2 regions of the Methylobacterium indicum genome follow, and region 2 is predicted to be linked to the other one. Evidence: predicted binding sites of a transcription regulator. Region 2 holds the regulator's gene; the other holds the start of a gene.

Region 1 (7,168 bases), 2.3 Mb from region 2:
AGCCGGTCCATGCCCGGGAGGTGAAGGCCGAGACGCCCCGGCCCGCTTCGGCAAAGCTGGCCAGCGAGAAGACCGCCACCGAGAAGCGCCCGGTCGAGCGCGTCGCCGCGGAGAAGCCGGCGCCCCGGCGCGAGAAGCCGGAGGCGCACCAGCGCACCGCTGCCGCCCAACCTCCTGCCGCGGCCCCGGCCGAGGAGCCGACCCGCTTCCTCGGGGTGCCCCTGCCCGACCTCGCCCCGGCCGGCCGGGCGATCAAGGACACCGTGAAGGACACGGTGGACGCCGTGATCTCGTTCCCGAGCCGGCTCTGATCGGCGGCGTCCGATCGGCATCTCGGGAACCACCAGCCTCGCGAGAGCCGGCCGTGACGCGCTTCGGGGCTCGGCTCGCTATCCGGCTCGTGCCGCGCCGTCGACGAGTTCGAGCACCAGCCCGTCGCGATGCGGCCGTCCGTACTCGTCGGTCGCCTCGACGGTGAGGCGGTGGGTGCCGGCCCTCAGGTCCCGCGGCAGCCGCGCGACCCAGAGATGCGAGCACGGCTCGGCCTTCACCCAGCTCTTCTTGGAGGCGGCGTTGCGGGCATAGAGCGCAGCGACGAACGGGTCGGGCCGGCGCGTCCGGGTCATCGGCATCAGCGGCCCGTCGCCGATACGGAACGAAACCCGGCTGCGCGGCCCGCCGTCGAACAGGTTGACCACCACGTTCGTCCCCGCCGCGCTCTCGGCCGGAATCGTGGCGCCGAGAAGCTCGTAGAGCCGTGTGTCGGGCAGCCGGGCGAGGTCGTCGGCGTGGAACTGGCTCTCCAGCACGATCCGCATCTGGCGGCCCGCATCGTCGCTCGCCGGGACGTAGCGGGTGGTGTAGCGCCGGCCGCCGGTGATGCTGAGCACGTGGAAGCCGTGCGGCGTCCCGTCGCGGCTGTCGGCGGTGGCGATCCCGCGCCGGTCCGGCGGGCCGCTCCACCACGAGCCCGAGACGGCGGTGAGGATGTGGTGATGGTGGGCGTCGTCGCCGGTGGCACCGGCCCGGCCGTCCGGGCCGAGGTAATGGTGCTCGGTGGTGTGGGTGTGGCCCGAGACGCTGACCGACGGCCGCCCGGCGAGGAGCCGCAGCAGCTGCGCCCGGTCGGCGGTGCTGTTGGCGGGATCGTCCGGCCCGAGATCGTTCGTCAGCGGGATATGCATCGCCACCACCACGAGGCGGTCGGCGGGGGTCTGCCCCAACAGGTTCTCCACGAAGGCGAGCTGGCGCTCCCCGATCCGGCCCTCGTAGCGCCCGCCCCGTCCCGCATTGGCGGAGTGGGCGCCGAGATAATTCACGTTGTCGAGCATCAGGAACAGCACGCCGCCGTGTTCCAGCGCGTAGTACGGCGCCCCGAAGGTGCGCTTGAAGGTCTCGCGGGAATAATGGGCGTCCGGCGCCTCGAAGTTGAGGTCGTGGTTGCCGCCGAGATGGAACCACGGCACGCCGATCTGCGCGATGATCCGGTTCTGGCGCGGATAGAGCGAGAGGTCGTCGAACAGGATGTCGCCGGTGGTCATGCCGAAGGCGACCGTGTCGAACGCCCCGGGCGTGCCGAGCACCCGGGCGACCGCCGTGTCGCGCACGAAGGTCAGCTCGGCGTGGCTCTCCGGCTGCGGGTCGGTGAACAGCACGACCTCGAAGTCGCCGCTCTCCGGGCGGCGCACCAGGCCGAAATCGACGGAAGCCGGCAGCGGCCCGGTCGGCGCGATGCCGGGATAGCGCAGGGCGAGGTCCGGCGGGGTGCCGGCCGGCTGGTGCAGGCAGGAGAAGTGCGGCAGGCCGTCGGGCCCGAGCGGCAGGGCGAAGCCCGTCGGCTTGACGACGAAGATCACCACCTCGTCGCCGATCGGCAGGGTGTAGCGCCCCTGCGCGTCGGTGCGGACCACCTCGCGACCGTTCGAGACCAGCACGTCGGGCAGCCCCGGATCGTCGGGCCCGCGCCGGCCCTTGGCGCCGCGATCCTCGTAGACGAGGCCGGTGACCTGGGCGGGTCCTCGCCCGTTTGCCGGCCCGTCGGCCGGAGCGCCCTGCGCCAGGGCCGCGAGGGGAGCCAGGGCCAGGGCGGTCGCCCCGGCCAGGGTGGTGCGCCGGGTCAAGGTGGTGTGATCCGTCATCGCGGCCTCGTCGTCCGGTCGGCCCCGTCCGCCGGGGGCGGATCGGGACTGGACCTTTGTCGGTGCCGAGGCAATCACGCCTGCTTGACGGTTCGGTGACGGCCCGACGGGCCTTGAGCGGACTAGAGCGCTTCACGATCGCGTTGCAATCGCGAAGCTCTCTAAGTCTTTGTTTTGCCGTATTTTCTTCGACGAACCGGCATCCACTTCGTCGGAAAATGCTCTAGCGTTGGCAGGCCACCGCTCCGTCCGCTTAGATTCTTGTTTTATCGCAGATTTTTTTCGCCGAACCGGTGACCGCTTCGGCGACATCTGCTCACGCCGCCCGCACGCGCTCCAGGAAGCGGGAGACGCCCTGGCGCAGGTCCTCGGACTGGTGCGACAGGGCCGAGGCCGCGGCGAGCACGTGGTCGGCGGCCGTGCCGGTCTCGCCCGCCGTGGCGGCGACGCCGTCGATGGTCTGCGTCACCACCCGGGCGCCGTTCGCGGCATGCGAGGCGTTGTGGACGATGTCGCGGGTGGCGGCGCCCTGCTCCTCGACCGCGACGGCGATCGAGCGCGTCACGCTGCTGATCTCGCGGATGCGCGTGCCGAAGCCGCCGATCGCCGACACCGCCTGAGCGGTCGAATCCTGGATCCGGGCGATCTGCGAGGAGATCTCGTCGGTGGCCTTGGCGGTCTGGTTGGCGAGCTCCTTGACCTCGGCGGCGACGACCGAGAAGCCGCGCCCCGCCTCGCCGGCACGGGCCGCCTCGATGGTGGCGTTCAGCGCCAGCAGGTTGGTCTGGCCGGCGATGGAGGCGATGATGCCGACCACGTCGCCGATCTTGGCGACCGCGCCGTCCAGCTCCTGCACCAGGGCGGCGGTGCGGCCCGCCTCGTCGGTCGCGGTCCGGGCGAGATCCGCCGAGGCCGAGGCGCGCCGCCCGATCTCGGCGACGGATTGGCCGAGCCGCCCGGCGGCGTCGGCGACGCTGTCGATGCGGCCGGACACTGCCTGGGCGCCGCCCGAGGCCGCGCCGGATTCGTCCGTCGTGCGGGCCGCGACCGCGGTCATCGAGCGGGCGGTCGCCTGGAGCTGGGTCGCCGAGGTGGACACCGTGTCGACCACCTCGCCGACCGTCGCCTCGAGGCGGTCGGCCAGCTCGCGCATCCCGGCGAGGCGCTGCGCCTCCGCCGAGAGACGCGCCTGGGCGGCCTCGTCCTCAAGGCGGCGGGACTGGATCATCGTGGTCTTGAACACCTGCACGGCCGCGGCCATCGCGCCGATCTCGTCGCGACGATCGATCCCCGGGACCACGGCGTCGAGCCGGCCCGCGGCGAGGTCGCCCATGCTGCGGGTCATCGCCCGGATCGGCCGCAGCACGCCGCGGACGATGCAGAGAAGGCCGAGGACCGCCAGGAGCAGGGCGGCGGCGAGGATCGCGCCGTTGCGGATCACCGTCCGCTTCGCCTCGTCCGAGAGGATCCGGGCCCGGTCCACCATCGCGTCGAGGGCGACGTTGGCGAGGTCGACGATGGTGGCCTGGTTGTCGGTGTCGCGCCGGCGCAGGTCCTGGATCGCGATCCCGACCGGCCGTCCGGCGCCCAGGGCCTCGGCGAGGGCGCGGCGCTCCTCCTTGGCGGCGGCGGAGAAGTTGCGCGCCTGCGCGGTCTCGAAGGCGGCCCGGATCGGTCCATCGGGGACACGGGAGACGGCATCGACGGCGCCGGCCCAGGTCTGGTCGACCCGCCCGCGATCCTCGGCGGCCGCGAGCGTGCCGGCGGGCGACCACGAGGCCGGGTTCGCCACGCCGGTCTGGAGGCGCAGGGCCGCCCCGCCGGCCGCCACCCGGGTCGCCCAGGCCGACCGCTTGACCAGCCGGGCCGCCCGCATCGCCGGATCGGAAGAGCTGATCGCCGTATCGACCGCATCCGTCGTCGCCGACAGGCCGTCGAGGAGCGCGCCGTAGGCGGCCGTGGCGTCGGCGAGGATCGAGGCCTCCCGATCGGTCCGGGCCCGGTCCAGGGCGGTGTCGATGCGCGGGCGCAGGGCGACGAGGGCGGCCTGCACCTCGCGCAGCCGGCCGAGGGTGGCGGCGACCGTCGGCTGGTCGGTGCCCTCCAGGGCCGCCACGGTGTCGGCAAAACCCTTGTCCGCCGCCGCGCGTCCCTTGGCGAGGGCGGCCCGCATGTCCGGGGCCGCCGCGGCCTCGGTACCGAGCGCCGTCAGCGCGGTACCGCGCTCGAGCCGGTTCGCCAGCAGCGTGCCCAGGAGGGCGCGGCTGCCGACCGACAGGGTGACCACCTTGCCCGCCTCCGCCTGCTCGCGGGCGGCCCCGACGAGCGCGCCGGTGGCCTGGGCGAGCAGCAGCACACCCATCAACCCGACGACGAGGCAGAGGACCCAGGATACCGACATCCTGGCGAGGGGCGGCCGGGCGGCCGAGGAGGATGCCGAAATCTTCATGGCGGGGTCGCTGCGCAGGACGAGACTGCCGCGAAGCTTGGCCGCCTAAGCGTGAAGCTTCCCCTAAGGCATGTATCCTCGAAGTTCTGACAGATACCGAAATCACCGTGCGCGACCAGGACGACCGCGATCATGACGCCGGGGCGGCGTGACAGTCGCGGTGGCGGCGTCCCCGTCAGTCGAACCCCGGCTTGCCGCCCCGCAACTTCTTCACGTCGCCGCGGCGGCCCTTGTCCTCCAGCCGCCGCTTCTTCGAGGCCAGGGTCGGGCGGGTCGGGCGGCGCGGGGTCGGCGGCACCGCGGCCTCGCGGACGAGGTCGACGAGGCGCTCCCGCGCCTCGGCGCGGTTGCGCTCCTGAGTGCGGTGGTTCTGGGCGGTGATGACCAGGACGCCGTCCGCGGTGAGGCGGCGCCCGGCGAGCTTCATCAGGCGGATCGCCACGGCGTTGGGCAGCGAGGGCGAGCGGCGCACGTCGAAGCGCAGCTGCACCGCGGACGACACCTTGTTGACGTTCTGGCCGCCCGGGCCGGAGGCGCGCACGAAACTCTCGTCGAGTTCGGACTCGTCGAGGGTGATCCAGGGCGTGCATTCGAGACCCACGACGGGCGCTCCCGAGAACCTGTGCGAACGATCGATCGCGCCGCCATCCCACGAAACCGCCCCGCGCGCTACATCCCGGGCGTGCCCAAGACCTCCTCCCCCGCCGCACCGGCCCGCAAGTCCCGCTCGCGCAAGGCGCCCTCCGGCGCGCCGCCCGCGACCGGGACGACTGCGCCCGGGCCGTCGCCCGCCTTGCCTGCCACCTTGCCGGCCACCTTGCCGCCCGCCTTCGCGGATTGGTTCGCGGCGCGCGGCTGGGCCCCGCGGCCGCACCAGCTCGCCCTGCTGGCGGCGGCGCAGAGCCGGCGCTCGGCCCTGCTGGTGGCGCCGACCGGGGCCGGCAAGACGCTCGCCGGATTCCTGCCGACCCTGGTCGAACTGGCCGAGGGCAGCGGCAAGGGGGGCCTGCACACGCTCTACATCTCGCCCCTGAAGGCGCTCGCGGTCGACATCGCCCGCAACCTCGAGGCGCCGGTCGCGGGAATCGGGCTGGAGCCAAGAATCCGGATCGAGACCCGCACCGGCGACACCCCGTCGCACAAGCGGACCCGACAGGTCGCGCGCCCGCCCCACATCCTGCTCACCACGCCCGAGCAGCTGGCTTTGCTGATCGCCCACCGCGAGGCGGCCGAGCTGTTTCGCGGCCTCAAGCGGGTGGTGCTCGACGAGCTGCACGCCCTCGTCACCTCGAAGCGCGGCGACCTCCTGAGCCTCGGGCTGGCCCGGCTGCACCGGCTGGCGCCGGGGCTCTCCACCACCGGCCTGTCGGCGACGGTGCGCGAGCCCGACGCGCTGCGGCGCTACCTGGTGCCGCAATATCCGGACGCGGCGATGGCCGACCTCATCACCGTCGAGGGCGGGGCCCGCGCCGACCTGCACATGCTGGAGACCGGCCGCACCCTGCCGCTCGCCGGGCACACGGCCTGGCAGTCGATGCCGGCGGTCTACGACCTGATCCGGCGCCACAAGCTGGTCCTGGTCTTCGTCAACACGCGGCTCCAGGCCGAGTACACCTTCCAGGAACTCTGGAATCTCAACGACGACGGCTTAGCCATCGCGCTCCATCACGGCTCCCTCGACGCGACCCAGCGCCGGAAGGTCGAGGCGGCGATGGCGGCGGGCGTGCTCCGGGCCGTGGTCTGCACCGCGACCCTCGATCTCGGCATCGACTGGGGCGACGTCGACCTCGTGATCAATATCGGGGCGCCGAAGGGCGCGAGCCGGATCATGCAGCGGATCGGCCGGGCCAACCACCGGATGGACGAGCCGTCCAAGGCCTATCTGGTCCCCGCCAACCGCTTCGAGATGCTCGAATGCCGCGCCGCCCTCGACGCGGTCGAGGAGGCGGCGCAGGACACGCCCGATCCGCGCATCGGCGCCCTCGACGTGCTGGCCCAGCATGTCCTCGGCATGGCCTGCGCCGGAGCCTTCTCGGAGGACGACCTGTACGATGAGGTCCGGGCCGCCTCCCCCTATGCCGATCTGACCCGCGAGGATTTCGCCCTGGTTCTCGATTACGTCGCCACCGGCGGCTACGCCTTGCGGGCCTATGAGCGCTTCGCCAAGATCCTGCGCGGGTCCGACGGGCTGTGGCGGGTCCGCGACGCCCGGACCGCGCAACAATACCGGATGAATGTCGGCACGATCATCGAATCGACCAAGGTCAAGGTACGGCTCGCCCGGCGCAACCGGACCAAGCCCGGCGCCGTGCTGCCGGCGGGGGGCCGGGTGCTCGGCGAGATCGAGGAGGATTTCGCCGAGACGCTGACGGTCGGCGACACCTTCCTGTTCGCGGGCGAGATCCTGCGCTTCGAGGGCCTGCACGAGGACGAGGCGCTGGTCACCCGCGGCGCGCCCGGCACCGACCCGGCGATCCCGAGCTATGCCGGCTCCAAATTCCCGCTCTCGACCTTCCTCGCCGCCCGGGTGCGGGCCCTGATCGCCGATCCGTTCGAGTGGGACCGGCTGCCGGCGCAGGTC
Region 2 (7,168 bases):
GACCTGCCTCGTCGAAACCGATACCGGGCCCGAGCGGGTGCGAGCCGAGCACGTCATCCTGGCCACCGGCTCGGTCCCGGCGGCGCTCCCCCACCTGCCCTTCGGCGGGCGGGTGATCTCCTCGACCGAGGCTTTGTCCTTATCCAAGGTCCCCGCCACCATGGCGGTGGTCGGCGCCGGCTATATCGGGCTCGAACTCGGTACCGCCTTCGCCAAGCTTGGCGCCAAGGTCACGGTGGTCGAGATGGCCGAGCGGATCCTGCCGGCCTACGATGCCGAGCTGACCCGGCCGGTGGCGCGGCGCCTCGCGGCGCTCGGCATCGACGTGTTGCTCGGCGCCCAGGCGACCGGGCTGTCGGGCGACGCCCTCGCCGTCGAGGTCGGTGGGGACTCCAGAAAAATTCCGGCCGAGGTGATCCTCGTCGCGGTCGGCCGCAAGGCCCGGACGCAGGATCTCGGGCTCGAGCGGCTCGACCTCGACATGAGCGGCCCGTTCATCCGCATCGACGAGCGCTGCGCCACCTCGATGCGCAACGTCTGGGCGGTGGGCGACGTCACCGGCGAGCCGATGCTGGCCCACCGCGCCATGGCGCAGGGCGAGATGGTGGCCGACCTCGTGGCGGGGCGCCGCCGCGCCTTCCACAAGGTGGCGATTCCCGCGGTCTGCTTCACCGACCCGGAGGTGGTCTCGGCGGGTCTCTCCCCCGAGGAGGCGCGCGCCGCCGGCCACGAGATCCGCACCGGCCTCTTCCCCTTCGCCGCCAACGGCCGCGCCATGACGCTCGGCGCCGAGGACGGCTTCGTGCGGGTGACGGCGCGGGCCGACAACCACCTCATCCTCGGCATCCAGGCGGTGGGGGCCGGCGTCTCGGAACTGGCGGCGGGGTTCGGCCTGGCGCTGGAAATGGGCGCGCGGCTGGAGGACGTGGCCGGCACGATCCACGCCCACCCGACCCTCGGCGAGGCCTTTCACGAGGCGAACTTGCGGGCGCTCGGCGAGGCGCTGCACATCTGAAAGGCGGTCCCGCCGGACGGAGACGTCCGGCGGGACCCCGCGACGCCCATCGCGAGGGCGCGGGCGTCAGACAGGCTCCGTCGGTTCGCGAGCCGGGTGACCGGCTTCCTGAACGATCGCGGCTTGCCGTCCTCGACGGATCGTCAGCGGCGGTTCGGCTTCACGTCGGCACGCTTCATGGCGATGTCGTCCGTGCACCGAAGAAAAGCATTGTAAGTCTTACTCGATACTCTGCGCTTGATCCAGCTGTTTCGGCCGTTGTGACGCGTCTGGATCCCGACCGATTCCGCACATGTCTCACGCTCGGCACTCGACTGCGCCGATGCCGGCCGCACGGCAAGACCGAGCATCGAAGCGACGATCTCTCCGGCCAGCAGGAAAGCCGAGATCATCACGATGTTTCTGATCTTTTCCATGGAAATCATTCCCTCCCGACACTAAAATCCTAACGTCATGTCTGCCGATCAACAACTATAAATGCGTGACATGCAGAGCGCTGGCGCCACTGACCCAAGGATGGGGTCGTCCGAGGGACGGCGCAGGTCGACCACACCGACGCCTTCGCGCCGGGGCGGCGCGAGCGGGGATGTCGAGATCGGCGTCAGGCTTGGGCCCGGCGCTCGGGGCGGGGGCGCGGATCCGTCGCCACGATGCATCCACCTCTGGGCGAAGCCTGATACGGGGCGAACGTCCGGGCGCCCGAAGAAGCGGTGCTAGATCTGAGACCGTCCCCCGGTGCTACCGACCGTGCGGAGATCCCCCATGCGCGGACCGATCGCATCGGGGGTGAACGGCACAGCGCCAGTCCGGGCCCGATGCACCGGACGCCCCGCTTAATCCCGCACGGCCCAAAGGTCTGACAGGCGTTGCATTTTTATGGCAGCCATGTCGGCCGGCATCGTCTCTAACCGGACGCATCGGAGCACTGCACATCTGGGGCCCTCGCGCGACCATGACGGGAATCATCGAGCCGATCCGATGCCTGTCGGCCGCGGCGGGCGTCCTGATGCTCGTCCTCTCCACTCCGGCGCCCGCGCGGGCTGCGCCGAGCGGCAAGTTCGGAACGGAGGGCAAGCCCGGGACGGAAGACCGATCCGGATCGGACCGGGACGGCGCGCGCGAGGCCGGCAAGGACGAGGGCCGGCAGGCAGGGACGTCCGGCAAGACGGGCGACGGCAAGGACGTCGATACCGAGCACCTGTTCGGCTTCACGGAGGGCGCCGATGCCGGCGAGAAGGGCGAGCAGGAAGCGGTGGTCGACACCGTCTCGCGCATCGGCAAGCGCCGGGACGGCCCCGGCCGGGCGGCCTACCGGGTGCTCGACACGCGGCTCGCCTATCAGTTCAACCCCATCGACAGGCTGAGCCTCGAACTCAGCGCGTTCGGCACGTTGCGGCGGCAGCGCAACGTCGCGGATCTGGACGACAAGTCCTACGGCACTTTCGACGGTGCCTCCCTGGAGGTGAAGTACCAGTTCCTGAAGGGCTCGGCGGAGCAGCCGCTCGGTCTCGCCCTGGAGGTGCGCCCGCGCTTCACCCGCGTCCTGCCGGTCGAAGGGCGCGGCGCCGACATCGTCGACGTCGAGAGCCTGCTCCAGCTGGACGTCCAGGTGGTGCCCGACACGCTCTGGTACGGCAGCAACATCAGCATCGAGCCCGCGGCAGGGCGCGAGCGGGGCGGCCGCGGCTATCGCTCCTCGACCTTCCTGTGGTCGAACGCCCTCGTGGGGCGTGTGGGGAAAAATACCTATCTCGGTCCGGAGGTCCGCTACCTGCGCGGCTACGAGGGGACCTTCCTGAACCGGCTGGAGAGCGAGGCGCTCACGGTCGGTCCCGCCCTGCACCACCGGTTCACCGAGAAGGTCTGGCTCACCGTGGCCTATGCGGGCCAGGTCTGGGGCCGCGATACCGATCCGGCCCTCGCCGGCCGCGCCCTCGGGCTGAACCAGTTCGAGCGGCACAACCTGCGGGTCAAGTTCGGCATGGAGTTCTGAGACGACGGCGTTCATCGTCATCGGCCCGATCCCGGGCCGGGACCGCCGCCATGCCTCGCCCGGGAGCCGCACCCGGAGACCGGTCTCACGGCTCGGGCGCGAACATCTCGTCGAAGGAGTAGCCGGAGCCGCGCACGGTGCGGATCGGATCGGCGTCGCGGCCGCGGTTGATCGCCTTGCGCAGGCGGCCGATATGCACGTCGACGGTGCGCTCGTCGATGTAGACGTCGTGGCCCCAGACGCCGTCGAGGAGTTGCTCGCGGGAGAAGACCCGGCCCGGGCTCTGCATCAGGAATTCGAGCAGCTTGAACTCGGTCGGGCCGAGATGCAGCTCGCGGCCGTCGCGGCGCACGCGGTGGCTGACCCGGTCGAGCTCGATGTCGCCGGCGATCAGGAGATCGGCGACGTGGGCGGGCTTCGACCGCCGCAGGAGCGCGCGCACCCGGGCCAGGAGTTCCGGCACCGAGAACGGCTTGACGATGTAGTCGTCGGCGCCGGTGGCGAGGCCCCGCACCCGGTCGCCCTCCTCGCCACGGGCCGTCAGCATGATCACCGGCAGCCGTTCGGTCTCGCGGCGCGCGCGGATGCGCCGGCACAGTTCGATGCCCGACAGCCCGGGCATCATCCAGTCGAGGAGGACGAGGTCGGGGATCTGCTCGCGCAGGCGGATATCCGCCTCGTCGCCACGGGCGACGGCGTCGACCTCGAAGCCCTCGGCCTCGAGGTTGTAGCGAAGGAGGAGGGTCAGGGCCTCCTCGTCCTCGACGATCAGGATGCGGGTACTCATCGGGGGCACTTCAGGGACGCCGCCGCCCGAGACGGCCACCCGGCATCGCGGCCGGGCGGGCCGACCGGTCAGGCTTTGGTCGGGGACTGGGGCGAGGATTGAGGATCGACGGTGGCGAAGCTCGACCCGTCGTTCTTCGGCCGGTCGGTGGTCAGGGTCTCGCCGGTGGCGAGATAGTGGATGGTCTCGGCGATGTTGGTGGTGTGGTCGCCGATGCGCTCGACGTTCTTGGCGCAGAACAGGAGGTGCGTGCAGAACGTGATGTTGCGCGGATCCTCCATCATGTAGGTCAGGAGCTCGCGGAACAGCGAAGTGTAGAGCGCGTCGATGCCGCCGTCCCGGGCCCAGACGTCGAGGGCCGCCACGGTGTCCTGGGTGGCGTAGGCGTCGAGCACGTCCTTGAGCTGGCCCTGGACCAGCTCGTTCATGTGCTCCACCCCGACGACGATCTTCTGGAGCTGGACCTGGTCGGCGATCGCGACGACGCGCTTGGCGACGTTCTTGGCCAGATCCCCGATGCGCTCGAGGTCGCCCGAGACGCGGATCGCCGAGATCGTCTCGCGCAGGTCGATCGCCATCGGCTGGCGCTTGGCGATCAGGAGGATCGCCTTCTCCTCGATCTCGCGCTGCAGCCCGTCGAGGCGCTGGTCGGCGGTGATCACCGCCTGGGCGAGGGCGGTATCGCGGCGCAGGAGCGCCAGGCCCGAATCGGCCACCATCTTCTCGGCGATGCCGCCCATCTCGGCGATGCTGCGCCGCAGGTTCTGCAATTCCTGGTCGTAGGACGTGACGATGTGGTTCGACATGAGGTGAGACCCCCCGGAATGAGGCGGAGCGTAAGGGCGCGGGCCGGCCCGGCGGAAGGCGGGCCGGCCCCGGGAGCGGCTCAGCCGAACCGGCCGGTGATGTAGTCCTGGGTCTGGCGCTTCGACGGGTTCATGAACAGCCGGTTGGTCGGCCCGAACTCGATCAGCTCGCCGAGATACATGAAGGCGGTGAACTGCGAGATGCGCGCCGCCTGCTGCATGTTGTGGGTGACGATGGCGATGGTGAACTCGCCCCGCAGCTGCTCGATCAATTCCTCGATGCGGCCGGTCGAGATCGGGTCGAGGGCCGAGGTCGGCTCGTCGAACAGGATCACCTCCGGGCGCTGCGCCACCGTGCGGGCGATGCAGAGGCGCTGCTGCTGGCCGCCCGACAGGCCCATGCCGGACTGCTTGAGCTTGTCCTTCACCTCGTCCCACAGGGCGCCCTTGCGCAGGGCTTCCTCGACGCGGACGTCGAGGTCGGCCTTGCCGAGGCGCTCGTAGAGCCGGATGCCGAACGCGATGTTGTCGTAGATCGACATCGGGAACGGGGTCGGCTTCTGAAAGACCATGCCGACCCGGGCGCGCAGCTCGTTGAGGTCGATCGAGGGATCCAGGATGTTGCGGCCGTCGAGCAGGATCTGCCCTTCCGCGCGCTGCTCGGGATACAGGCTGTAGATCCGGTTGAAGGTGCGCAGCAACGTCGACTTGCCGCAGCCCGACGGCCCGATCAGCGCCGTGACCTGGCGGTCGAGGAAGTTGAGGTTGATGTTCTTCAACCCCTTGAAGTCGCCGTAGTAGAAGTTGAGGTCCTTGACGGCGAGGCGGACCGGGGCGGACTCGTCGGCCGTGCTCTGGCCCACGACCGGCGCGGCGGTGGCGGTGGCGCTCATCGGTGTGTCTCCGGGCAGGAGCATTTTTCGACGAAAATCGTCGAAAGAAATGCGGCAAATTCAGATGAGGAGAGCAGCACCCGGTCGCCGAGCGATCGGGTGCTGCCGGAGATGCGGATCAGCGCCCCTTCGGGCCGCTCAGGACGAGGCGGGCCACGATCGACAGGCCCAGGATGGTGATGGTGATGAGGAGCGCGCCGGCCCAGGCCAGCTGGCGCCAGTTCTCGTAGGGCGAGAGCGCGAACTGGTAGATCATGACGGGCAGGTTCGCGACGCCGCCCATCAGGTTCGGGCTGAACCAGGAATTGTTGTTGAGCGCGGTGAAGAGCAGCGGCGCGGTCTCGCCGGCGATGCGGGCGAGCGCCAGCAGCACGCCGGTGACGATGCCCGATTGCGCGGCCCGCCAGGTGACGGAGCGGATCACGATCGAGAGCGGCGCGCCGAGCGCCGCGCCGGCCTCGCGCAGGGTGCCGGGCACGAGCCGCAGCATGTCCTCGGTGGTGCGCACGATCACCGGGGTGGCGATGATGGCGAGCGCCACCGCGCCGGCCCAGCCCGAATACCCGCCCATCGGCCGCACCATCAGGGTGTAGACGAACAGGCCGATCAGGATCGAGGGCGCCGAGAGCAGGATGTCGTTGAGGAAGCGGATCACGTTGGCGAGGTGCGAGGCCCGGCCGTACTCGGCGAGGTAGGTCCCGGCGAGCACGCCGATCGGGGTCGCCACCACGATACCGAGGGCGGTCATCACCAGGCTGCCGAGGATCGCGTTGGCGATGCCGCCGCCCTCGGTGCCGGGGCCCGGGGTGACGTTGGTGAACAGGGCCGGCGAGAAGCCCTGCACGCCCTGGACGATCAGCATCAGGAGGATCGAGCCGAGCACGATCGCGCCGAGCGCGGTCGCGACGGTGCAGCCGACGACCAGGACCTTGTCGGCGGTGCGGCGGCCGGCACGGACCCGGCCCCATTCGGGCGAGGCCGGGCGGGGCGGAGCGGCGGGGGTGGCCCCTGAGACCGCGGCGGGGGAGGCGCTCATCGGGAAACGTCCGTTCCGGGTGCGGGATCAGGCCACCTTCGCGCGGCGCACGAGCAGCCGGGCGATGATGAGCACGATGAAGGTGACGACGAACAGGATGCAGCCGAGCGCCATCAGCGAGCTGAGCTGGAGGCCGTCGGCCTCGTTGAACTCGTTGGCGATGCGCGACGCGATGGTCGAGCCCGGATCGAAGATCGAGGGCGAGAGGCGGTTGGCGTTGCCGATCACGAAGGTGACCGCCATCGTCTCGCCGAGCGCGCGGCCGAGGCCCAGCATGACCGCCCCGATGATCGAGACCGAGGCCTGCGGGATCAGGACGTGGCGCACGACCTCCCAGGTGGTGCAGCCGATGCCGTAGGCGCTCTCGCGCAGCACCGTCGGGATCTGGTCGAGCATGTCGCGGGTGATCGAGGCGACGAAGGGCACGATCATGATCGCCAGGATGATGCCGGCGGTGAGGATGCCGACGCCGGAGGGCACCTGGGCGTAGAACAGGGTGCCGACGATCGGCAGGCCCTCGACGAGGTTCGAGACCGGGATCTGCACGAAGCGCGCGAAGAGCGGCGCGAAGATGAACAGGCCCCACATGCCGTAGATGATGCTCGGCACGGCGGCGAGCAGCTCGATGGTCATCGAGA

The links. Region 2 encodes PhoB, which activates phosphate uptake and scavenging genes when phosphate is short. Its sites were predicted from a motif close to TGTCATNNANCTGTCAT; they were not measured.
Region 1: a site for PhoB is predicted at 2,223-2,239, ahead of miv_RS20645 (calcineurin-like phosphoesterase C-terminal domain-containing protein). Genes of this name have one in related genera too.

The regions. Positions count from the first base shown of each region.
Region 1 covers NZ_AP024145.1:4,440,789-4,447,956, reverse strand. Annotated here, with positions in the region: gene miv_RS20650 (chemotaxis protein CheA) at 1-311, shown strand, start outside; gene miv_RS20645 (calcineurin-like phosphoesterase C-terminal domain-containing protein) at 390-2,138, opposite strand; gene miv_RS20640 (methyl-accepting chemotaxis protein) at 2,455-4,587, opposite strand; gene arfB (alternative ribosome rescue aminoacyl-tRNA hydrolase ArfB) at 4,763-5,188, opposite strand; gene miv_RS33745 (hypothetical protein) at 5,257-5,391, opposite strand; gene miv_RS20630 (ligase-associated DNA damage response DEXH box helicase) at 5,381-7,168, shown strand, end outside.
Region 2 covers NZ_AP024145.1:219,523-226,690, forward strand. Annotated here, with positions in the region: gene lpdA (dihydrolipoyl dehydrogenase) at 1-1,015, shown strand, start outside; gene miv_RS01100 (hypothetical protein) at 1,159-1,431, opposite strand; gene miv_RS01105 (hypothetical protein) at 1,968-3,008, shown strand; gene phoB (phosphate regulon transcriptional regulator PhoB) at 3,094-3,795, opposite strand; gene phoU (phosphate signaling complex protein PhoU) at 3,864-4,601, opposite strand; gene pstB (phosphate ABC transporter ATP-binding protein PstB) at 4,682-5,494, opposite strand; gene pstA (phosphate ABC transporter permease PstA) at 5,613-6,530, opposite strand; gene pstC (phosphate ABC transporter permease subunit PstC) at 6,558-7,168, opposite strand, start outside.